4 regions of the Streptomyces sp. DSM 41931 genome follow, and region 3 is predicted to be linked to each of the others. Evidence: riboswitches for the same ligand, from Rfam matches in the RefSeq annotation. Region 3 holds a riboswitch; each other region holds the start of a gene.
The links. Region 3 has a riboswitch for cobalamin ahead of ACP7TJ_RS06890 (cobalamin biosynthesis protein). Riboswitches for the same ligand answer to the same signal wherever they lie in the genome.
Positions count from the first base shown of each region.

Region 1: linked by a shared signal. The riboswitch ahead of ACP7TJ_RS25690 (energy-coupling factor ABC transporter permease) and the one ahead of ACP7TJ_RS06890 (cobalamin biosynthesis protein) in region 3 are both predicted to bind cobalamin.
Region 2: linked by a shared signal. The riboswitch ahead of ACP7TJ_RS09405 (prenyltransferase/squalene oxidase repeat-containing protein) and the one ahead of ACP7TJ_RS06890 (cobalamin biosynthesis protein) in region 3 are both predicted to bind cobalamin.
Region 4: linked by a shared signal. The riboswitch ahead of ACP7TJ_RS29560 (ABC transporter substrate-binding protein) and the one ahead of ACP7TJ_RS06890 (cobalamin biosynthesis protein) in region 3 are both predicted to bind cobalamin.

Region 1 covers NZ_CP189902.1:5,578,711-5,584,451, forward strand. Annotated here, with positions in the region: gene ACP7TJ_RS25675 (energy-coupling factor ABC transporter ATP-binding protein) at 1-573, opposite strand, end outside; gene cbiQ (cobalt ECF transporter T component CbiQ) at 570-1,319, opposite strand; gene ACP7TJ_RS25685 (energy-coupling factor ABC transporter substrate-binding protein) at 1,327-1,698, opposite strand; gene ACP7TJ_RS25690 (energy-coupling factor ABC transporter permease) at 1,695-2,405, opposite strand; cobalamin riboswitch at 2,436-2,618, opposite strand; gene ACP7TJ_RS25695 (ABC transporter substrate-binding protein) at 2,810-4,402, shown strand; gene ACP7TJ_RS25700 (ABC transporter permease) at 4,423-5,391, shown strand; gene ACP7TJ_RS25705 (ABC transporter permease) at 5,388-5,741, shown strand, end outside.
Region 2 covers NZ_CP189902.1:2,000,410-2,006,150, reverse strand. Annotated here, with positions in the region: gene ACP7TJ_RS09415 (energy-coupling factor transporter transmembrane component T) at 1-137, opposite strand, end outside; gene ACP7TJ_RS09410 (SCO2322 family protein) at 130-804, opposite strand; gene ACP7TJ_RS09405 (prenyltransferase/squalene oxidase repeat-containing protein) at 801-2,021, opposite strand; cobalamin riboswitch at 2,133-2,268, opposite strand; gene ACP7TJ_RS09400 (endo-1,4-beta-xylanase) at 2,393-3,793, opposite strand; gene ACP7TJ_RS09395 (TetR family transcriptional regulator) at 4,056-4,706, opposite strand; gene ACP7TJ_RS09390 (glycosyltransferase family 4 protein) at 4,914-5,741, shown strand, end outside.
Region 3 covers NZ_CP189902.1:1,434,150-1,439,890, forward strand. Annotated here, with positions in the region: gene ACP7TJ_RS06870 (alpha/beta hydrolase) at 1-998, opposite strand, end outside; gene ACP7TJ_RS06875 (class II aldolase/adducin family protein) at 1,188-1,919, opposite strand; gene ACP7TJ_RS06880 (inorganic phosphate transporter) at 2,075-3,319, shown strand; gene ACP7TJ_RS06885 (hypothetical protein) at 3,354-3,575, shown strand; cobalamin riboswitch at 3,739-3,879, shown strand; gene ACP7TJ_RS06890 (cobalamin biosynthesis protein) at 3,999-4,940, shown strand; gene ACP7TJ_RS06895 (cobyric acid synthase) at 4,937-5,741, shown strand, end outside.
Region 4 covers NZ_CP189902.1:6,458,155-6,463,895, forward strand. Annotated here, with positions in the region: gene ACP7TJ_RS29550 (ABC transporter ATP-binding protein) at 1-385, opposite strand, end outside; gene ACP7TJ_RS29555 (FecCD family ABC transporter permease) at 382-1,476, opposite strand; gene ACP7TJ_RS29560 (ABC transporter substrate-binding protein) at 1,494-2,519, opposite strand; cobalamin riboswitch at 2,548-2,736, opposite strand; gene ACP7TJ_RS29565 (ferric reductase-like transmembrane domain-containing protein) at 2,884-3,864, shown strand; gene ACP7TJ_RS29570 (DUF1254 domain-containing protein) at 4,026-5,618, shown strand; gene ACP7TJ_RS29575 (HAD family hydrolase) at 5,624-5,741, shown strand, end outside.

The DNA of each region.
Region 1 (5,741 bases), 4.1 Mb from region 3:
GCTCGCCCGCAGACCGTCGAGGGTGGCCAGCAGCCGTTCCTGGCCGTCGGGATCGAGACCCGCCGTCGGCTCGTCCAGGATCAGCACCCGCGGCCGCATCGCGACCGCGCCCGCGATCGCCGTCCGCTTGCGCTGCCCGTACGACAGCAGATGGGTGGGCCGGTCGGCGAGCGCGGCGATGTCCAGCGCCTCCAGCGCCTCCGCGACCCGCGCGCGCACTTCCGCGTCGGGCAGCCCGAGGTTCAGCGGCCCGAACGACACGTCCTGCCCCACGGACGCGGCGAACAACTGGTCGTCCGGGTCCTGCACCACCAGCTGCACGGTGGTGCGCAGCACCGTCAGACCCTTCCGGTCGTGCCGCACCGCACGGCCCGACAGCAGCAACTCCCCGCCGTGGGGCCGCAGTCCGCCGCTCAGCAGCCGCATCAGCGTGGTCTTGCCGCTGCCGTTGCGGCCCAGCAGCGCCAGCGCCCGTCCCTCGCGCACCTCGAAGTCGAGCCCGGTGAACACCGGCGGCCCGTCCTCGTACGCGAACGACACGTCCCGCAGTGCCACCAGCACGGATCCGCTCACGACAGGGGCCTTTCCAGTACGAAGGTGAGGGCGGCCAGCGCCGCCAGGAGCGCGCCGCTCGCGGCCGTGAACCGGGCGGACACCCGGGCCTCGGGCACCAGCACGCGCAGGGCGCCGTCGTAGCCGCGGCCCGCGAGCCCGGTCTGCAGCCGCGCCGCCCGGTCGAAGGACCGGACGAACGCGGTCGCGCCGAGCCCGCCGAGCGAACGCCAGGCCGCCGCACGGGTGGTGTGCCCGAGCCGCGCCGCCTGCGCCCGGTGCACCCGGCGCACCGAGTCCAGCAGCAGAAAGCTCATCCGGTACGTCACCAGCGCCACGTCCACGAGCGGCGCGGGCACCCCGGCGCGCACCAGCCGCGGCAGCAGGTCCGACATCGGTGTGGTGAACGCGAACAGCAGCACGCCCAGCGAGGCCGCCGAGGTGCGCAGCAGCAACTCCCCGGCACGCAGCGGTCCGTCCTCGGCCGGCGACACGAAACCGCCGGGTCCGCCCACCCGCACCAGCAGGGTCAGCGCCCCGGTGACGCAGAACCCCAGCGGCACCCGGTACGCCCGCCACAGCCGCCCGGCCGGCACCCCCGCCGGGCCGAGCAGCAGCACCAGCGCGGTGACCAGCACCAGCGCGGCGCCCGGCCACGGGGGCAGCGAGACCGCGAGGACGGTGAGGCCGAGGCCGAGGACGGCCTTGTCCACGGGATGTCGGCGGCGCCAGCGGCTGCTGTGCGCCGCCGCGTCGATCGGCAGCACGGATCCGTCAGTCCCGTCCGCCGTCGGCGCCGGTGCGTGCCCCCGCGTCCGTGTCCCCCGCGACGGACCGCTCACGGGCCCGCGCCTCGCCCTGCCGGCGCCCGCGCCGCAGCCCGAAGTAGTACGCCAGGACGCCCGCGCCGATCGCGGCCTGGAGGGCGAACAGCGCCGACTCGACCTCCCCGGACGGCGGTTCGTACAGCGGCGAGAACCACGGCTCGTAGTCCGGGTCGATCTCGGTGATCGCGGTCTCCGCCTCGCCGTCCGCCCCGGTGAACGGCTCCTCCTTGTGGTCGCCGAGCCCGAGCGCCAGCGGGATCACGGCGAGGGCCGCGACGAGCAGCAGGAGCAGGGTGTTGATCCTCGCGTTGCGCCTCACCGGGCCACCGCCCCGGCCGACTCGGCCCGCTTGCCGCCGGCCGCCGAGGTGACCAGCACCCCGAGCCGGGTCAGCTCGCCCTTGCTGGACTGCACCAGCAGACGCATCACCAGCACGGTCAGCAGCCCCTCGCTGACCGCGAGCGGAATCTGCGTGACGGCGAAGATGGAGCCGAACTTCCCCAGCGCGCCCAGGAATCCGCTGCCCGGGTCGGGGAACGCCAGCGCCAGCTGGACGCTGGTCACGCAGTACGTCGACAGGTCGGCGACGAACGCGCCGCAGAACACCGCGCCCATCAGCGGCACGCCGTACCGGCGCAGCAGCCGGTAGACGCCGTACCCCGCCCAGGGGCCGACGACCGCCAGGGAGAAGACGTTGGCGCCGAGCGTGGTGAGCCCGCCGTGGGCGAGCAGCAGCGCCTGGAACAGCAGGGTGATGGTCCCGAGCACCGCCATGACCGGCGGCCGGAACAGGATCGCGCCCAGCCCGGTGCCGGTGGGGTGGGAGCAACTCCCGGTCACCGAGGGCAGTTTCAGCGCGGACAGGACGAAGGTGAACGCTCCCGACGCGCCCAGCAGCAGCGTGCTCTCGGGATGTTCTCTGACGTCACGGACGAGCGACCGGGCTCCGTGGACGACGAAGGGCGCGGATACGACGCCCCAGGCGACCGCGTGCGCCGGAGGCAGGAAACCCTCGGCAATGTGCATGGCTCAGCACACCCTCTCCAGCACCTCGTGGATGGTTGACGCGCCTTGGCCGGTCTCCTGGCTGACGGGTACCACCGCCCGTGCTCCGCCTTCCCGGGTCCCGAAGAACCCAGTGGCTGCCCGTGAGGGCCGGAGCCGGACTTCCCGATCACAGTGGCGAGGGCCGCACCGGTATCGCACCGATTTCCCGTCACCAAGGCGTGGTGACAGTAGTCCCCGTCGCGGTCCGGTGACAAGCGGCGACGGGGGCGCGCGGAGGGCGCCCGGCGGCTCGGGACCCGGCGCACACCTGCGCGTTCGGGCAGCCCGGCGACCGGGGTGACTGGGGGGCCGCCGTCCTGGGCAAGGTCTTCCTGCAACTAATATGCAAGAGCGATTTTCCAGCAACAGGGATGTGAGGTTCGATGACGACCCGACGACGCATACGGGGCGCCGCCGCCGTGCTGGCGACGGCCGCGGCGGTCGCCGCCTGCTCGGCACCGGGCTCCGGCGGCGCGGACGGCGCGGCGGCCGGCGAGTCCGTGGTGATCGGCGTCTCCACCGAGCCCGACACCCTCAGCCCGCTCCTCGGCTACGGCAAGGACGGCAACTCCAAGCTCTTCGACGGCCTCCTCGCCCGCACCGCCGACATGACCCTCGAACCCGCCCTGGCCACGGCACTTCCGCGGATCACGGACGGCGGACGCACCTACACCTACACCCTGCGCAAGGGCGTCAGGTTCAGCGACGGCAAGCCGCTGACCGCGCGGGACGTCGTCTTCACGTACCGCACGGTGCTCGACGACGACACCAACAACACCGCCAAGAGCGAACTCGCGGCCGTCAAGGACGTCCGGGCGGTGGGCGACGACACGGTCGTCTTCACCCTCCACCACCCCTACGCGCCGTTCGCCGCCCGCACGGTGCTGCCGATCGTCCCCGAGCACGTCGCCGGCGGGCAGGACCCCAACACCGGCCCCTTCAACACCAAGCCGGTCGGCACCGGACCGTACGTCCTCGCCGACTGGCGCAAGGGCGAGAAGCTCACCTTCAAGGCCAACCCGCACTACTGGGGCGGCGCCCCGAAGGTGAAGAAACTCACCATGGCGATCGTCCCCGACGACGACGTCCGCGCCACCCGGCTCCGCTCCGGCGACCTCGACGGCGCGGTCCTCCCGCCCAACCTCGCCGCCACCTTCAAGGGCGACGACGACAAGAAGACGTACCGGGCCACCTCCTACGACGTCCGCGTCGTCACCCTCCCCAGCGGCAACCCCGTCACCGGCGACACCGCGATCCGCCGCGCCCTCGACCTCGCCGTCGACCGGCAGGCCATGGTCGACAAGATCCTCGACGGCGCCGGCCGCCCCGCCTACGGCCCGCTGCCCGTCGACGACCCCTGGTTCGCCGAGGACGTCGAGCGCCCGCGCGACCTCGCCGAGGCCGGCCGCGTCCTCGACGCCGCCGGCTGGACGAAGGGCGAGGACGGCGTCCGCGCCAAGGACGGCCGCCCCGCCCGCTTCACGCTGTACTACCCCTCCGGCGACAAGGTCCGCCAGGACCACGCCCTCGCCTACGCCTCCGACGCCAAGAAGGCCGGCATCGACGTCCGGGTGGAGAGCGCCACCTGGGAGGTCATCGAGCCCCGCATGCACCGGGACGCCGTCCTCGCGGGCTTCGGCAGCACCGGCGACCCCGACTTCGGGCTCTACACGATGCTGCACTCCTCCCTCGCCGGCGACGGCTTCAACAACATGGCCCACTACGACAACCCGGCCGTCGACCGCGCCCTGGAGACCGGCCGCCGCACCCAGGACCCCGAGGCCCGCAAGGCCGCCTACGCCGCCCTCCAGCGCGCCCTCGTCAAGAACCCCGGCTACACCTTCCTCACCCACATCGACCACCTGTACGTGCTCGCCGACCGCTGGAAGGGCCTCACCACCCAGACCGAGCCGCACGAGCACGGCTTCGCCGCCGGACCCTGGTGGAACGTCGAGGACTGGCAGCCCACGCCATGACCCACGCCCCCTGGCGCGCCATGGCACGGCTCACGGCGCGCCGCGCGCTGTACGCCGTGCCGGTGCTCCTCGTCGTCACCTTCGGCGTCTTCGCCGTGGCCGCCGCGTCCCCCTTCGACCCGGTGAAGGCGTACGCGGGCACCGCCGCGCTCGGCGCCGACCAGGAGACCCTGGACCGGCTGCGGGACAACCTCGGCGTGGACCGGCCGTTCACCGCCCGCTGGTGGGACTGGCTGACCTCCGCCCTCGGCGGCGACCTCGGCCTCTCGGCGGTGATGCGCCAGCCGGTGGCCGAGGTCATCGGCGAACGCCTGGTGTGGTCCACGCTGTTGTGCGCCGTCGCGTTCGCCGCGGCCGTGCTGCTCGGCACGGTGCTCGGCGTGCTCGCCGCCCGCCGCCCCGGCTCCCTCGTGGACCGTGCGGTCACCTCCGCCGCGTACGTCCTGGAGGCCGCCCCGGTCTTCTGGATCGCCCTGCTCGCCGTCTGGCTGTTCGCCCTCCAGCTGGACGTCCTCCCGGCGGGCGGCCTCACCGACACCGGCAGCGACCGGGTGACCTTCGGCGGCCTGGTCCAGCACCTGGTGCTCCCCGCCGGCGTCCTCGCCGTCTCCCAACTGCCCTGGTTCACGCTGTACGTCCGTCAGGGCGTCGGCGACGCCCTCGCGGAGGACCCCGTGCGCGGGGCGAGGGCGCGCGGCCTGAGCGAACGCACCGTGCTGCTCGGCCATGCCCTGCGCTCCGGACTGCTGCCGGTGCTCACGCTCATCGGCTCCCGGGTGCCGGAACTCATCACCGGGGCGCTGCTGGTGGAGACCGTCTTCAGCTGGCCCGGCATCGCCTCGGCCACGGTGGAGGCGGCCACGGCGGTCGACTTCCCGCTGCTGGCCGCGCTGACCACCCTCGCCACCGCCGCCGTCCTCGCCGGCAACCTGCTCGCCGACCTGCTCTACGGGCTGATCGACCCGAGGGTGAAGCTGGAGGAGATGTGACGACCGAGGCCGATACCGCCGCCGGCCCGGCGGCTCCCGAGTGGCGAGCGCACGACGCCGCCCGCCGCTCCACGCACGTCCTGCGGCTGCGCGTCTCCGCCGCCCTGGTCGCCGTGACCGTGCTGGCCGTGCTGCTCGTCCCGCCGCTGGTCCAGCTCGACCAGCAGGCCGTCGACCTGGCCGCCAAACTCGAACCGCCCAGCTGGGCGCACCCGTTCGGCACCGACGACGTGGGCCGCGACCTGCTGCTGCGCTGCGTCTACGGACTGCGGGTGTCCCTGCTCGTGGGCGTGGTGGCCGCGCTCACCGCCACGGTGATCGGCACCGCCGTGGGAGCCGCCGCCGGCGCC
Region 2 (5,741 bases), 570 kb from region 3:
AGGGCCCACAGCCACCACGCGCCGGGGTGCAGCTGGGCGCGGCGCGCACGCGGGACGGGGACGCCGGCGGGCGGGGTCCCCCGCTCCGGGCGCGGCCGGGCGAGGCCCGCACGCCCGGAGCCGCGTGCCTCACGCACGGCGACGGACCTGCCAGACGGCGGCGGCGCCCAGCACGACCACCACCGCGGCGCCCGCGATCAGACCCACGGAGGGCCCGGAGCCGCCGTCGTCCTCGGCGGACCCGGCGGTCTCGGCGGTCTCGGCGGTCCCGGCGGTCTCCGTGGGGGACGAGTCCTTCCCGTCCGTGGCCACCTGCTCGCCGCAGCCCTTCGCCGGGTAGCCCGCGATCGCGCACAGCAGCGCGTTGCTGTCGTAGCGCAGCGGCTTGGCGACCGAGGCCAGCGCCTCCGCCGTCGTGGCGTCCTCCGCCACCTGCGCGCAGGCCGTGCGGCCGGCCGGCGGCTTCTCCCCGGACGGGGCGTCGCCGGGCGTGCCGAAGTCGATCACCAGGGCGACCCGCTTCGTGCCGTCCTTCGCGGGGGTCTTCGCGCAGATCGTGTCGAAACCGGCGGCGCCGCGGGGCTTGGCCGCGTCGCCCGAGTCCTCGCTGACCGAGAAGCGGAAGCCCTGGACGTCGCCGTCCGCGGGCCGCGACAGCGACGGACCCACGGTGGCGTACGTCCACGCCGAGCCGTCCCGCTCCCAGAAGGACCAGTAGCGGTACCCGGCGGCCTGGGCCTGGCCGGCGCCCGCCAGCAGGGGGAGCAGCGCGGCCAGGAACAGCACGGTGGCACGGCGGATCACGACTGCTGCCTCTTGGCGCGGTTGCTGACCAGGAAGCCGATGCCGATGCCGGCGACCAGGCAGACGCCGACGAACCACCAGACGCCGAACGGGGAGTCCGCGTCCTTCTCGTCCTCGGCCTCCTCCGCCGCCTTCGTGGTCTTCTCCGGGGCGGCCGGGCCGGCGGCCTGGAGCTGCTTCACCAGGTCCGTGCCGCCGAAGTCGCGCGGGTCCGCGCCGGTCGCGTGGGCGGCGAGGACGAGCTGCGCGTAGGCGGCGGGCCCGCTCTGCGCGGCCCAGTCGGCGGCGTTCTTCTCCAGCCAGGCGTACGACTTCTTCGCCTGGGCCGTGTCGCCCTGCGCGGCGAGCGCGACCACCGCGTCGGCGGTGTTGCCGACGTCGGGCTGGTCCTCGGCGCCGGGCGTCGCGGCGAGCAGGTAGCCCTTGGCGGCGAGCTCGCCGGCCAGGTGGGCGGCGCCGTTGGCGGCGGCCTGCTCCGGGGTGGTCGCCTTGACGCAGGAGCCGGCCGCCGCGCCGTCGCCCTTGCCGGGCTCGACCAGCAGGCCCCGGCCGAGCGCGCCGAGCACGCCCGCCGCCGTCGCGTCCGCGTTGGCGGTCAGCGAGCCGTCCTTCTCCGGCTGGTACGCGAACGCGCCCGCGCCCTCGCCGGTGCAGGGCAGCTCCAGGCCGAGCAGCGCGTCGTAGGGGGACTTGCCGCCCTTCCTCACCTCGCCCGGCTTCTCACCGGCGGCGGCGAGCGCGCCGACGACGACGGACGTGGAGTTGGTGTCGCTGGGGCCGCCCGCGGTGTAGCCCCAGCCGCCGTCCTTGTTCTGCACGGACTTCAGCCAGCCGACGGCCTTCCCGATGACGGCGTCGTGGCCGCCGAGCGCGGCGAGCGCCTGCACGGCGGCGGCGGTCTGGTTGGTGTCGACCATCGTCTTGGCGTCGCACGCGACGGACGGGTCGGCCCGGAACGGCGCGAACGAGCCGTCGGCGCACTGCTGGCCGGTCAGCCAGCCGACGGCGGCCTTCGGCGGCTCGGCGCCGGCGGCGTGCTGGGCGAGCAGGGCGAGCGACTGACGCCACACCCCGTCGTACTGCGGGTCGGTGTCGCCGTACAGCGCGGACGGCAGCGGCTGCGGGGTCGGCGACGGGGACGAGTCGGCTGCGGCCGGTGCGGCGGCGCCGAGGACGGCGACGGCGGCCAGCACCGCTGCGCTGCGGCGGACGTTCATGACGGGCGGGTGCCTCTCCCTGAAGAGGGCCGGGCAGCGCGGGACACCCCGGCGGCTCGGCTCCGTATACCTCGACGGTGCCCGTGCGCCGGCGGGATGCCGGGCACGTGAGCCGGTCACGATCCGTGCGGGGCATTCCGGCTCACCGTCTCCAGGACGGCTCACGGTTGCGGGTCAGCGCCGGATTCGCACCGGCTTCCCCCCGTACGGCTGTGATACGACGCGGCCACTCTACCCGCCCGTAGAACGGGCGTCCGGGGCGGCCGCGTGCGCGGGGAGAGGCACGGACGCGGGAGGTGACGAGGGTCACGGCACCCGTGAGACGGCCCGCACCCGAGGGACGGGTGCGGGCCGAGGGGGGTGCGGGTACGTCAGGAGGCGGTGCAGGCGCCGATCTGCGGCGGGGACGTGGCGGAGCCGTTGACGGTGAAGCCGAAGCTGGTCGAGGCGCCGGCCGCCAGCGAGCCGTTCCAGGTGGAGCGGACGGTCATCACGTTGCCGTTGTAGGTGGGTGACCCGTTCCACACCGAGACCACCTGCTGCGACGACCCCAGGGTGAGGGTCACGCTCCAGCCGGAGATCGGGGAGCGGCCCGCGGTGATCGTCACCCTGCCGTTGTAGCCGCCGTTCCACTGCTCGGCCGTGGTGTAGGCGGCGGTGCAGGCCGCGTCCGGGTCACCCGGGTCCCCCGGGTCGCCGCCGGGGGCGCCGCCCAGCGCGCTCAGCACCGCGTCGTACGCGGGCTTCTTGTTGTAGTTGTCGTCGAACAGCAGCGGGGTGCCGCTCGCCCGCCACGAGTACTTGTCCGGGATGCCCCACACCGTGATGCCGGTGCAGCGGCTCACCGCCAGGCAGGCGCGGACGACGTTGCCGTAGTCGGCGGCCTGGGCCTGGCCCGAGCCCTCGATGTCCAGCTCGGTGATCTGGACGTCCACGCCGAGGTCCGCGAAGCGCTGGAGGTTGGCCTGGTAGTCGGACGGGACGGGGGAGTTGGGGTTGAAGTGGGACTGGAAGCCGACGCAGTCGATCGGCACGCCGCGGGCCTTGAAGTCGCGGACCATGGTGTAGACGGCATTGCTCTTCGCGTTGACGCCGTCGGTGTTGTAGTCGTTGTAGCAGAGCTTGGCGTTCGGGTCGGCCGCGCGGGCGGTGCGGAACGCCTCCTCGATGAAGCCGTCGCCCAGCTTGTCCTGGAAGGGCGAGGAGCGCCGGGCGCCGCTGCCGCCGTCCTGGAACGCCTCGTTGACCACGTCCCAGGAGTGGATCTCGCCCTTGTAGTGGGTCATGACCTGGGTGATGTGGCTGTTCATCGCCGTGCGCAGGTCGCTCGCGCCCAACTGGGACACCCAGTTCGGCAGTTGTGAGTGCCAGACCAGGGTGTGCCCGCGGACGTCCATGCCCTGGCTCTTGGCGTGGTCGAAGATCTGGTCCGCGCGGCTGAAGTTGAAGGAGCCCCGGCTCGGTTCGAGGGCGTCCCACTTCATCTCGTTCTCGGCCGTGACCGAGCTGAACTCGCGGTTCAGCGTGGCCACGTACTGCGCCTCGCCGAGGTGGTTCGCGGAGACGGCGGCGCCGAAGTAGCGGCCCTTCTCGGCCGCGGCGGCGCCCAGGGTGTCGGCGGCGTGGGCGGTGCCCTGGGGGAGCGCGGCGAGGGCGCCCGCGGTCAGCAGGGCGGTGGTGGCGGCGCTCAGGGCCGCGCGCAGCCGGCGCCGCGCGCGGGGGACGGCGCCTCCGGCTCTCCTGTGTGGCTCTGTCGTTCCCTTTCCGATCATGCGCATGTCATCCCTTCTCCGGCGGGTCCCGTGGTGCGGATCGGGTGAGCGTGGTGCGGTGGGGGTGGCGCTGATGACACTGCCTGCGGCACTGCGGTACTGCGGTACGAAAATTTCGGACTCGGCTCCGAATGGCTGCGGTGACGATACGGAGGGCGGAACGGGTGGTCAACCGTTCGCGCACGCCGGATATGGACCTGGACGAAGAGGGGCCGGTGAGGGAGGTGGGCGACCGGGGGCGGAAGCGCTTTCGAAATTTTCGTCAGCTCTGCCGGGAGCGCGGCGGCGCCGTCAGGTCGATCAGCCGGCACACCGTTTCGATGTCCGCGCCCACCTGCTCGATGGAGGCCCGCCCCGACAGCCAGGTGATCAGCGTCGAGTGCCAGGTGTGCCCGATCACCCGCACCGCCGACAGTTGTTCGGGCGTCGGGTCGGCCAGGTCCGTCGCGTCCAGGATGATCGCCGTCGTCCGCCGGAAGACCTGCTCCACCTCCGCGCTCACACTGCGGTCCGCGAAGGTCAGCGCCCGCACCATCGCGTCGGCCAGCAGCGGGTCGCGCTGGAGCGCGCGGAACGCCCGCATCAGCGTCCCGGCGACCCGCTCCGCCGCCGTCTCGCCGGCCGGCGGCTTCTTCCGCAGCGTCGCGTGCAGATGCTCCAGCTGGTCCTGCATCGTCGCCACCAGCAGATGGATCTTCGACGGGAAGTACCGGTACAGCGTGCCCAGCGCCACCTGCGAGGACTCCGCGACCTCGCGCATCTGCACCGCGTCGAAGCCGCCCCGCGAGGCCAGCCGCGCGCACGCCTCGAGGATGCGCCGCCGCCGGGCCTCCTGCCGCTCCGTGAGCGGGGAGGCCGGCTCGGCGCGCCCGGCGTCCGGCGCCGCCTTGGTCCTGTGGGCATCCGCGGGCATGGGTCCCGTCCGTGACAGTCGGTGAGGATCGATGATCGGACAGCATGGCACGGCGTCCGCCGTGGCGTGAATCACCTGATCCACCGCTGCCGACGTTCTTACCTGCCGGTAGATTCGGTTCCTCCGAACGATCAACTCTGAAACTTGTTCTAGATCGGCGTCCCGTCGTACTGTCGCGGGACAGTGCAGGCAGAAGGGGGTCCCAGAGTGACCGCTGAGGCCAGTCAGGCCGGGCCCTCGGCAGGCCCCGCATCCGACGGCTCGCGACCGCTCCGCATCGCGCTCCTCACCTACAAGGGAAACCCGTTCTGCGGCGGCCAGGGCGTCTACGTGCGCCACCTCTCCCGCGAACTGGCCAGGCTGGGGCACCGCGTCGAGGTCATCGGCGCCCAGCCCTACCCGGTGCTCGACGAGGGGTACGACGGGCTGAGCCTCACCGAGCTGCCCAGCCTCGACCTCTACCGGCAGCCGGACCCCTTCCGCACTCCGAAGCGCGACGAGTACCGCGACTGGATCGACGCCCTCGAGGTCTCCACCATGTGGACCGGCGGCTTCCCCGAGCCGCTGACCTTCTCGCTGCGCGCCCGCCGCCATCTGCGCGCCCGCCGCGGCGACTTCGACGTCGTCCACGACAACCAGACCCTCGGCTACGGCCTGCTCGGCGGCCTCGGCGCGCCCCTGGTGACCACGATCCACCACCCCATCACCGTCGACCGCCGTCTCGAACTGGACGCCGCCGCCGACTGGAAGCGCCGTCTGTCGGTGCGCCGCTGGTACGCCTTCACCCGCATGCAGAAGCGCGTCGCGCGCCGGCTGCCGTCCGTGCTCACCGTCTCCGGCAGCTCCCGCGCCGAGATCGTCGAGGACCTCGGCGTACGGCCCGACCGCGTCCACGTCGTCCACATCGGCGCCGACACCGACCTGTTCTCCCCGGACCCGTCCGTCGCGGTCGTCCCGGGCCGGATCGTCACCACCTCCAGCGCCGACGTGCCGCTGAAGGGCCTCGTCTTCCTCGTCGAGGCGCTCGCCAAGGTG
Region 3 (5,741 bases):
CGGCGGGAGAACCGCCAGGGGGCCACCGTGTCGTCGGGGCCGTGGAAGATCTGCGTCGGGATCGCGACGTTGTCGAGGCGCACCGCGCCGGGCCGGTGGTCGCCGTACAGGCCGGTGCGGCCCTGGGCGGCGCGGACGGCGAGCGGCAGGAGCACACCGGGGGTGCGGCGGGCGCCGGCGAGGGCGCGCAGGGTGGACTCCCAGTCGAGCACCGGGGAGTCCAGGAGCAGCCCGGCGACGCGTTCGCGCAGCTCCGAGCGGGCGGCGGCGCGCAGCGCCATGGTCGCGCCGGTGGACCAGCCGTAGAGCACCACCTTGCGGGCGCCGGAGTCGACGGCGTGCCGCAGCACGGCGTCGAGGTCGCGCCACTCGGTCTCGCCGAGGTGGTTGAGCCCGTCCGGGGACCGGGGCGCCTCCGGGTCGCCCCGGTAGGCGGGGACCAGGACCGGGAACTGGTTGCGGCGCAGGGCGTCGAGGACGTTGAGGACGTGTTCGCGGGTGGCGCCGAGGCCGTGCACGGCGATCACCCAGGTGTCCCGGGCGCCGGGCACGAACCAGGCGGGCAGCGGCCCGAGTTCGCCCGGTACGTCGAGGACGGTGTGGTCGACGCCGAGCGCGGTGCCCGGGTCGCCGACATGGACGTTCGGGGTGAAGCGGGCCCGGTCGCCGGGTTCGGGCGTCCCGTAGGTGACGCGTTCGAGGCGGCGTACGACGGTGTCGGCGGAGTGCGCCGTACCGGCCAGGACGGGTCCCACGACCGCGTGGAAGCGCTCGCCGACGAGGCCGTAGCGGCCGGGCCGCAGGGCGGCGAGGTCACGGGTGAGGGTGACCTGGCCGGCGGCGGTGGCGTGGACGGTGAGCCCGGGCTCGGTGGGCAGGGGCCGGCCCGGGGGGATCCTCAGGGCGGCGTCGCTGGCGAACCGGCCGACGGCCACCGCGGCGGCGCCGGCCCCGATCACGGCGGTGACGGCTGCTGCCGTCGCAGTCACAGTGCGCACGCCTCCCAGTGTCGGGTCCGGACGCGGACCCGGCCAGTGGACGCGTGGCCCGGGACCGTCCGGACGCGGTCGGCCTCACGGCCGCGTCAGCGGTGGGCCGGGCGCTTCACCCGGCCTCCGGAAGGGTTCCCCGTGAGCCGCTCATGACACCCGGCGGCCGGACTCGGCGGCCGCCGGGCCGATGAAGGGTCACCCCCGCTGCCCGTACCCCCGCAGCCGCTCCCCCGCCTCCGCGAGCTGGTCCGGGGTGAGCAGGGCCGGGGTCAGGCCCGGTACCGAGGAGGCCGTGAGCCAGACGCGGCACATCCACTCCAGCTGGGCCGTGCGGTCGTACGCCTGGGCGAGGGTGGCGCCGTGGGTGAGGGTGCCGTGGTTGCGCATCAGGCAGCCGGTGCGGCCGTCGAGGGCGTGCAGAGTGCTCTCGGCCAGTTCCGGCGTGCCGTAGGTGGCGTAGCGGGCCACGCGGACGGGGCCGCCCAGGGCCGCGGTCATGTAGTGGATCGCCGGGAGCTCGTCGACGAGCGTGGAGACCGCGGTGGCGTGCACGGCGTGCGTGTGGACGACGGCGCGCGCGCCGGTCGTGCGGTACACGGCCAGGTGGAGGGGCAGCTCGCTGGTCGGGACCAGCGTGCCGATCACCTGCCGGCCCGTGAGGTCCACCCCCGTCACGTCGGCCGGGGCGAGCCGGTCGTACGGGACGCCCGAGGGTGTCACGAGGACGGTGTCGCCGACCCGTACGGAGACGTTGCCGGAGGTGCCGACGACGAGGCCGTCGGCGACGGTGCGGCGGGCCGTCGCGACGAGCTCCGCCCAGGCGTCCGCCACCTCCTCGCCCGGCCCCGCGGAGCCCTCACCGCGCGTGCCCGGGACGCCACGCACAGCGCCCTCCGCTTCCTGTCCGGTCCGGTACTGGTCGGTCATGTGGAGATCCTGCCAGGAGCCCCGGCCGTGTGGGCTGGACGGCGGAGCGCACACCCCCTCTTCCGGTCACCGCGATGCCCGTTCCAGTTCATCTTCCGTTCACCCTGGTTACCTACGTTCGACCAGCCAATGACCTCGAACGATTGCCTGGGTAAATGGAAAGCTTCTCGCTGATCCTCGCGATTGTGGTGGTAACCGCACTCGCGTTCGATTTCACGAACGGTTTCCACGACACCGCGAACGCGATGGCAACGACCATTTCGACCGGTGCGCTGAGGCCCAAGGTCGCGGTGGCCATGTCCGCCGTGCTGAACCTTGTCGGCGCTTTTCTCTCGGTGGAGGTCGCCAACACGATCTCCAAAGGCCTCGTCGACGAGGCCGGTATCCGTCCCGAGGTCATCTTCGCCGCGTTGGTCGGCGCGATCCTCTGGAACCTCCTGACCTGGCTGGTCGGCCTGCCGTCCAGCTCCTCGCACGCCCTCATGGGCGGTCTGATCGGCGCCACGGTCGCCTCCGCCGGCTTCGGCGCGGTCCACGGCGACGTCCTGGTCACCAAGGTCCTGATCCCCGCGATCGCCGCCCCGCTGGTGGCCGGCCTCGCCGCGATGTTCGCGACCCGGCTCACCTACCGCATGGGCCGCAACGCCGACGCCAAGGCCTCCGAGAAGGGCTACCGCGCCGGGCAGATCGCCTCGGCCGGCCTGGTCTCCCTGGCGCACGGCACCAACGACGCCCAGAAGACGATGGGCATCATCACCCTCGCCCTGGTGGCCGGCGGCACCCTCGCTCCCGACTCGGACCCGCCCATGTGGGTCATCCTCTCGGCGGGCATCGCCATCGCGCTCGGCACCTACCTCGGCGGCTGGCGCATCATCCGCACCATGGGCAAGGGCCTGACCGACCTCCAGCCGCAGCAGGGCTTCGCCGCCCAGACCAGCGCCGCGACGGTCATCCTGGCCTCCTCCCACCTCGGCTTCTCCCTCTCCACGACGCACTCCGTCTCCGGTTCCGTCATGGGCGCCGGCCTCGGCCGCAAGGGCGGTGTCGTCCGCTGGTCGACCGCCACCCGGATGTTCGTCGCCTGGGGTCTGACCCTGCCGGCCGCCGCCCTGGTCGCGGCGATCGCCGAGTGGGTGTGCGGCTTCGGGAACTGGGGCACCGCCGTCGTGGCCGTCTTCCTGATCGCGTCCAGCGCGGCCATCTGGAAGATCTCCCGGCGCGAGGTCGTCGACCACACCAACGTCAACGACCACGAGGCCCCCGGCGCGGAGCCGGCCGGCGTGGTGACGCAGGCGATGGCCGCGGTGACCCCGCCCCCGGCGGGCACCGTGAGCGACGAACTCGCGGCCACGATCCCGGCCCCCAACGACCCGGCCTCACCGGCCAGGACCTCCGTCTGACCGCGACGGCCCGGAACGAAGGAAGAAGAGCACCATGAAGATCGACTGGGCGGCCCTCGGTTCCGTCTTCGGCGTCAGCCTCGTGGTCACCGTCGCCCTGGTGGCCCTGTTCACCCTCGGCATCACCGGCCTGTCCCGCCGCGAGAGGGCCGCGGCCCAGGGCCAGTCCGCGGCCCTGGCGGTCACCGGCGCCTACGCATGCTTCGCCGCGTGCGCGGCGGCGGTGGGCTACGGGATCTACCTGATCATGGCCTGACCGCAGATCGTCCCCGTCCGGCGGGCGGTGCGGGAGTCCCGGCTCCCGCACCGCCCGCCGACGTGTGCGCGCCGTCCACCGGCCGTTCACGGCGTTCACCCACGTGAGCCCCTCTGTGGGCCTCGGCACACTTCAGCCCCGCAGGTCAACGGCAAGTTGACGGCCCTTCCAGGGGCATGGTGGACTGCCTCCGCCAATACGGCGGCAGGAGAGGAAGCCGGTGCGAATCCGGCGCGGTCCCGCCACTGTCACCGGGGTGTCCACCCCGGGAGCCAGGAACTCTCGCCGCCGGTCTCGTCGAACCAGGGCGCGGACACCCTGAGTGAGGACATATCGCCATGCGCGGCAGCCTGCCGAGGTCGACCAGCGACACCCCACCCCCCTTCGGGGCCGTAACCTCCGGATCCGTCACCGGCTGAACCCATGGGTGCCGATCGCGTGTTCGCGTACGGCGCCGCCGCCGGCCTCCTCGGCGACCTGCTGCTCGGCGATCCCCGCCGTGGGCATCCGGTCGCCGCGTTCGGGCGGGCCGCGGCTGCCGTGGAGCGGGTGCTGTGGCGGGACGACCGGGGCCGCGGGGCCGTGCACACCGCCGTGTGCGTCGGCGGCGCCGTCGCCCTCGGAAGCCTGGCCGCCCGCGCCGTACGCCGTTCCCCCGCCGCTTCCGTCGCCCTGACCGGCGTCGCCACCTGGGCCGTCGTCGGCGGGACCTCGCTGGCCCGGGAGGCGCGTGCCATCGCCCAGGCCTTGGAGGCCGGTGACGTCCAGGCCGCCCGGGAGCGGTTGCCGCACCTGTGCGGACGTGACCCGCAGGCCCTGGACGCCGACGGCATCGCCCGCGCCGTCGTGGAGTCCGTCGCCGAGAACACCTCCGACGCCGTGGTGGGCGCCCTGGTGTGGGGCGCGGTCGCCGGGGTGCCGGGTCTGGTGGGCTTCCGGGCCGTCAACACCCTGGACGCGATGGTGGGGCACAAGTCGCCCCGTCACCGCCGCTACGGCTGGGCGTCCGCCCGTCTCGACGACGTCGCCGGCTGGCCGGGCGCGCGTCTGACGGCCGTCCTGGCCGCGCTCACCGGGCCGGACCCGCGCGGTGCGGTACGGGCCTGGCGCGCGGACGCGGGCAAGCACCCCAGCCCCAACGCCGGTCCCGTGGAGGCGTCCTTCGCGGGCGCGCTCGGCGTGCGGCTCGGCGGGACCCTCTCCTACGGCGGGCGGGTCGAGCACCGGCCCGTCCTCAACGGCGGCGGACGCCCCGTCGCCGTCACCGACATCGACCGGGCGGTGCGCCTGTCGCGGCGCGTCGGCTGGCTGGCGCTGGCGGCCGGTGTGGCCGCGCGGCGCGTGCTGAAGGGACGTGCCACGTGAGCGGTGGCGGACTGCTGGTCGCCGGGACCACCTCGGACGCCGGCAAGAGCGTGGTCACCGCCGGGATCTGCCGGTGGCTGGTGCGCCAGGGGGTGAAGGCCGCGCCGTTCAAGGCGCAGAACATGTCGCTGAACTCGTTCGTCACCCGCGAGGGCGCCGAGATCGGCCGCGCCCAGGCCATGCAGGCGCAGGCGTGCCGGGTGGAGCCGACGGCGCTGATGAACCCGGTGCTGCTGAAGCCGGGCGGCGAACGGTCCAGCCAGGTGGTGCTGATGGGCCGCCCGGTCGGCGAGATGAGCGCCCGCGGCTATCACGGGGGCCGTCAGGAACGGCTCCTCGGCACCGTCCTGGACTGCCTGGAGCAGCTGCGGAACCAGTACGACGCGGTGATCTGCGAGGGCGCCGGGAGCCCGGCGGAGATCAACCTGCGCCGCACCGACATCGTGAACATGGGCGTCGCCCGCAACGCCGGTCTGCCGGTGCTCGTCGTCGGCGACATCGACCGGGGCGGCGTCTTCGCCTCCTTCTTCGGCACGGTCGCCCTGCTCTCCCCCGAGGACCAGGAGCTGGTCGCCGGGTTCCTGGTGAACAAGTTCCGCGGGGACGTCTCGCTGCTGGAACCGGGCCTGGAGATGCTGCACGGACTGACCGGGCGGCGCACCTACGGCGTGCTGCCCTTCCAGCACGGGCTGGGCATCGACGAGGAGGACGGTCTCAGGGTGTCGCTGCGGGGCGCCGTGCGGGAGTCCGCGGTGGCCGCGCCGGCCGGCGAGGAGCTGCTGCGGGTCGCGGTGTGCGCGG
Region 4 (5,741 bases), 5.0 Mb from region 3:
CGGCGAGGAGTGCGGAGTCGATGAGTTCGGCGTCCTCGGGGGTGTCGCCGGCGAGGAGTCGTTTGTGCGGGGTGCGGCCCATGGCGACGACCTCGCGGACGGCGAGGTCGAAGTCGGCTGCCGATTCCTGCACCACCGCCGCCACGGTGCGGGCCAGTTGCCGCACCGGCAGTGCCCAGGCGTCCTCGCCGTCGACCCGGACCCGGCCGGCGTCGGGGCGCAGGACGCGGTAGACGGTGCGCAGAAGGCTGGACTTCCCGCTGCCGTTGGGGCCGACGAGTCCGATGGTCTCACCCGGGCGGGCGGTCAGGGAGACGTCGCGCACCAGGTGGCGTGCTCCGGCGGTGAGCGTGACACCGTCGACGCTCAGTTCGGTCGCGGTCATGCCCCTCCTCGGTCGGTGCCGCGCCGGGCGTCCCTGCGCATCAGCCACAGGAAGAACGGCCCGCCGCACAGGGCCGTGAGGACGCCGACGGGTATTTCCATCGGCGCGGCGATCGTCCGTGCGGCGATGTCGGCCCAGATCAGGAAGACCGCTCCGCCGAGTGCCGCCGTCGGCAGGACCCGGCGGTGGTCGCCACCGACGAACAGACGCACGATGTGCGGCATCATCAGGCCGACGAAGCCGATCGGCCCGGCCGCCGCGACCAGCACGCCCGTGACGAGGGAGAGCAGGACGAACAGCCGGGCGCGGAACCGGGCCACGTCCAGCCCCATCGTGGTCGCCGCCTCCTCGCCGGCCAGCAGCAGGTTCAGGCTGCGTGCCTGCGCCATGAGGACGCCGAGACCGAACACCAGGGCCGTGCTCGGCAGCCACAGCGTGCCCCAGCTGACGCCGCCGAGACCGCCGAGGGTCCAGGCGAGGACAGCGCGCGCCTCGTTGCCGCGGCCGGTGGTGAGCAGCAGCAGATCGAGGACCGCGGTGAGCACCGCCGCGACCGCCACCCCGGACAGCACCAGCCGCGACGAGGTGATGCGTCCGCCGGTGCGGGCGGTGGCGTACACGAGCAGAAGCGCGCCCAGGGCGCCCAGGAAGGCGGCCACCGACAGGGAGACCGGCCCGAAGAGGCTGACACCGAACACGATCACGGAGACCGCGCCGAGGGACGCCCCGGAGGAGACGCCCAGCAGGTAGGGCTCGGCGAGCGGGTTGCGCACCAGGGCCTGCAGGGCGGTGCCGATGACCGCGAGGCCGGCCCCGGTGACCGCGCCGAGCAGCACCCGAGGCGCCCGCACGTCCACCACGATGGTCTCCCGGGCCCGTGACCAGTCCGGCTCCCGCCAGCCGGCGCCCGCAGCATGCGTCACGATGCCCCACACCTGGCCGGGCGGCACGTGCACGGAGCCGATGGCGAGGCCCGCCGTGGCGGAGAGGACGAGCAACGCGGTGAGGAGCAGCAGCATGACGGCCGACAGCGTGCCTCGTGTTCCCGGCCCGGTGGCCTTGCGCCGTGGAACCGTCCGCCCGGTGGGCATGCCGGTGGCGGCCCGGTTCACCGGAAGCTCTCGGGGTGCAGCCCGCGGGCCAGGTCCTCGACCGCGTAGGCCGAGCGGATGCCGACCAGGGTGGCGGTCAAGGGCAGGACGACGAACCGCTTGTTCCTGACGGCGGGTACGTCGGCGAGGGCGGGCTGGGAGAGCAGGAACTCCTTCTTCTCCTTCACGCTCCCGGCGCCGGCGTAGTCGTAGATGGCGATGACTTCCGGCTTGCGCTCGACCACCTGCTCCCAGGAGACGTCGCCGAAGACGTCGTCGAGGTCGGCGAAGACGTTCTCGCCGCCGGCCAGCCGGATCAGCTCGGTGCCCAGGCTCTTGCCGCCCGCGGTGAAGGCGCTCTTGTCGCCGCTGTCGTAGACGAAGACGGACACCTCGGGCTCGCCCTCGACCTCGGCGGCGGCCTTGCCGACGCGGCCCTCGAGGTCCGCGACCAGCTCGTCGGCCCGGTCCGGGACACCGAAGACCGTGCCGATGGTGCGGATCTCCTCGTAGGTGTCCTTCATCGTCACCCGCTTCTCGCCGCAGTACTCACGGTTGAGGTAGGTGTCGATGCCGGCGTCGGCGAACGCCTTGCGGGAGCGGCCCTCGTTCTCGGCGAAGGCGCTGCCGTAGCCGCCGTAGACGAAGTCGGGTTCGGCGTCCAGGATCTTCTCGAACGACGGTTCCCTCTCCGCCAGTTCCGGGATCGCCTCGTAGTCCTTCCTCAGCTCGGGCAGGACGGCCGAGTCGGGGAAGGCGGTGCCGACCAGGCGGTCCTTCAGGCCGAGGGCGAGCAGGAGTTCCGCCGGGTGCTGGTGGATGGTGACCACCCTCGACGGCGGCTTGTCGTACGTCGTCCTCATGCCGCAGTTGTCGATGGTGACCGGGAAGCCCGAGGGCGCGGCAGTGGCGGCCTCCGCGTCCCCGCCGGCCCTGTCGGACGCACCGCACCCGGTGGTCAGCAGCACGGACGACAGAGTCACGGCAGCGGCCGTGGCACGAAGGAACCCGCACGTGCGGGCAGGGGTGAGCAATGGGAACACGTGAAGCCTCCTGGAGTCCGCGCTCCTTCGGACGGGCCCGCGACGGACCAGTGTCCTGACTCCCGGATCGACGTTTCCCACCGCCTTCCCGCGCGATGCGCAGTGGCATGTCGGAGGGGCGCTCCCCGGTCACAGTGGCGGGACCGTGCCGGATTCGCACCGGCTTCCTGTCTCCCGTCGCGGCGATGACCGGACGATCCTACGTTCCCCCAAACCGACGGCGAAACGGCGTGCGGAGCCGAGCACTTCTCATCGCTGCTCTGGCCGGATAACGGCTCCACCGATCACGCTCTCATCAGCCAGACTTGTTGCCTCACGCCACGTGAGCACCGCCGCTGCGGTGGCCCGTGCCCGGGAGGCCCTGATGACGTCGGACGTGAGGCCGGACGAGGACGGGGCGGTGACCCCGTCAGGAAGGCAGCGGCCTCCGGGTGACCGTGTCGCGCTGCGCGGCGATCTGCGGGCCGCCCTGCCCGACGCCGGCGCGGCGGTGACGGTCACCGTGCTCGTGTTCGCCCTCCTGTGGGCGCGCATGGAATCGGGAGCCTCCGACACCGTCGCGGTGATGCCGTTCATGGACGATCCCGGCACCTACTGGATGTACCTGCTCAGCCAGGCGTTCGGCTGGTCCGCCCTGCTGTGGGCCTGGGGCACGGTCATGCTCGGGCTGCTGCTGTCGGGACCCCGCCCCGCCCGGCTGCCGGTGTCGAGGCAGGTACTGGAGCGCTGGCACCGCACCACCAGCCTGACGACCATGGCGCTGATGTTCGCGCACGCGCTGATGTTCGCGGCCGAACTCGTACGCTACGAGACGAAGGTGGACTGGGCGGAGCGGGTGTGGGCGGCCTTCGCGGACACCTTCGTGCCGGGCTGGTACGACTCCGGGACCGGCCGCGTCGCCATCCCGATCGGCCAGGGCGCCCTGTACCTGGCGGTCCCGCTCGGTTTGCTGTTCTACGTCCGGCATCGCATCGGGGCGAACACCTGGCGCCGCCTGCACCGCTTCGTGATCGTCGTGTACGTGCTGAGCGTCTGGCACACGCTGCTGTACGGGACCAACGTCTGGTACGGGGAGTGGCCGCGCACCGTGCTGTGGCTGCTGCAGCTCCCGGTCGCCCTGCTGTTGCTGCTCCGTCTGCTGCGGCCCGCCCGGCGAGCCGAACGGCTGGGCCCGCCAGGCGGGGGCGCGGCCCGGCCGGGCTGGTGGGTGCGGGCGGCGGGACGGGTCGCCGTCGCAGCCGTCGTCGTGGGGCTGGTCGCTGTCGCGGTGTCCGGCCGTGACGGCGGGCGGGACCGCCCGACCCATCCGCCCGCGACGGCTCCCCACGCCCAGGAGACGGACTGACGGCGGGTGCGGCGTCCCGCAATGCTGTGTGCGTCGAGCGGATCCCTACCACGCACCGTTCCCGCGTGAGGACCCTCCGATGGCCTAGGCGCGGTGGTGGTCAGCGGTGGATGAGGCACATGGTCGGCAGGGCGGCATCTCCCCGAGAACGGAGCGATCCCTTGCAGCGCACCGCACAGATCTCACCCCGGGTCATGGAGTCGGTCTCGACGCCCGAGCGGGTCGAGACGCATGTGGGGACCCTGGAGTTCCCGCTGGGCGTGCCCACCGAGGAGACCGCGAACCGCCTCTACGACCATGTGGACCATGTGCGCGCGGTCAGCGCGTTCCTCGACGCCTATTCCGGCGTCAGCCTGTGGGCGGCCCGCCGGGGATTCCTGGAGGCAGGAGTCCAGGACCACGACGTCCTGCTCTTCTCGGAGTTCATGGATCCCAAGACACTCGTGCTCACCGGGAACGCCGACACCGTCTACTTCCTCACCTTCCTCGACCTGACCGAGGGCCCCGTGGTGGTGGAAGTGCCGCCCCTGGCCCTCTGTTTTCTCAACGACATGTGGTTCCGCTGGGTCGCTGACCCCGGCATGGCCGGTCCGGACCGGGGCGCGGGCGGCAGGTACCTCTTCGTGCCACCCGGTCACGAGGGCCCTCTTCCCGAGGGCGGGTTCTTCACGCTGCGGACCCGCACCACGCGGCTCATCCTGGGCGGCCGGGCGTTCCTGGAGGGCGACGACCCGAAGCCGGCGGTCGAGCGCATCAAGGAGGGCCTGCGCATCCACCGTTACATCCCCGGGTACTACGGAACCGGCATCGGGGAGATCGTCACCGGCGGCACGGCCCCGCCGCTGCCATGGACCGCCGAGACCTGGACCGCCGCGCTGCGCAGGCCCGACCCGCCGCGCTTCGTCGAAGGCTCCGGACTGCCCATGAACACCGTTCCGCCCGGGGACGCGACGTACTTCGACCTCGCGAGCGAACTCGTGCACGACCAGCCGGCCGAGGCGCTCGACCCCGAGATCGCCGGAGCGCTGGCCGCGGTCGGCATCGTCAAGGGCAGACCCTTCGAGCCGGACGCGCGGATGCGGGAGATCCTCACCGAGGCTGCCGCCGTCGGCAACGCCACGGCCCGCACCCTCGCCTGCCGTCCGCGTCCGGCCGAGGGGGCGCACTACTACGGCGCCTCCTCCCAATGGCTCAACGGCCTGCTCGTGTCCGGCCACGAGTTCCTGGCCCCGCCCGCGGACATCACCGACAGGGGCGTCGAGCTCCGCCCGAACGACGGCGCCCGGAAGCTCAACCTGCGGTCCTGGTGGTGGTACCTGGGCGTGGGCATCAGCCCGGCGTTCACGGCGCCACTGCCCGGCGTCGGCTCGCAGTACGTGTTCTCCATGGCGGATCAGGAGGGCCGGGCCCTCGACGGCGGCAGGTACTACCGACTGGTACTCCCACCGGACATCCCTGCCGCGAAGTTCTGGTCGGTCACCGTCTACGACAACCAGACGCGGTCGATGCTCGACACCCCGCAACGGTTCCCACGGGCCGGCAGCCAGGCCTATCCCACCCCGGCAGCGGTTTCCGGCGCGGACGGCACGACCACGGTGCACTTCGGACCCGACCGGCCCGACGGCGTGCCGGAGGGCAACTGGATCCGGACCACACCGGGCCGGGGATGGTTCGCGGTCCTGCGGCTCTACAGCCCGCTGCGTCCCTTCTTCGACAAGACCTGGCGTCCGGGCGAGATCGAGGCGGTGGACTGACCTCGATGGGCAGGACCCCGCTGGAGAGCTGGAACGACGGTGCCGCGAAGCAGGCGATCGTCGGCTTCGTGACGTCCGCCGCGACGGAAGGCTCGCCCGGCTTCGTCGCGCCGAGGGACCGGG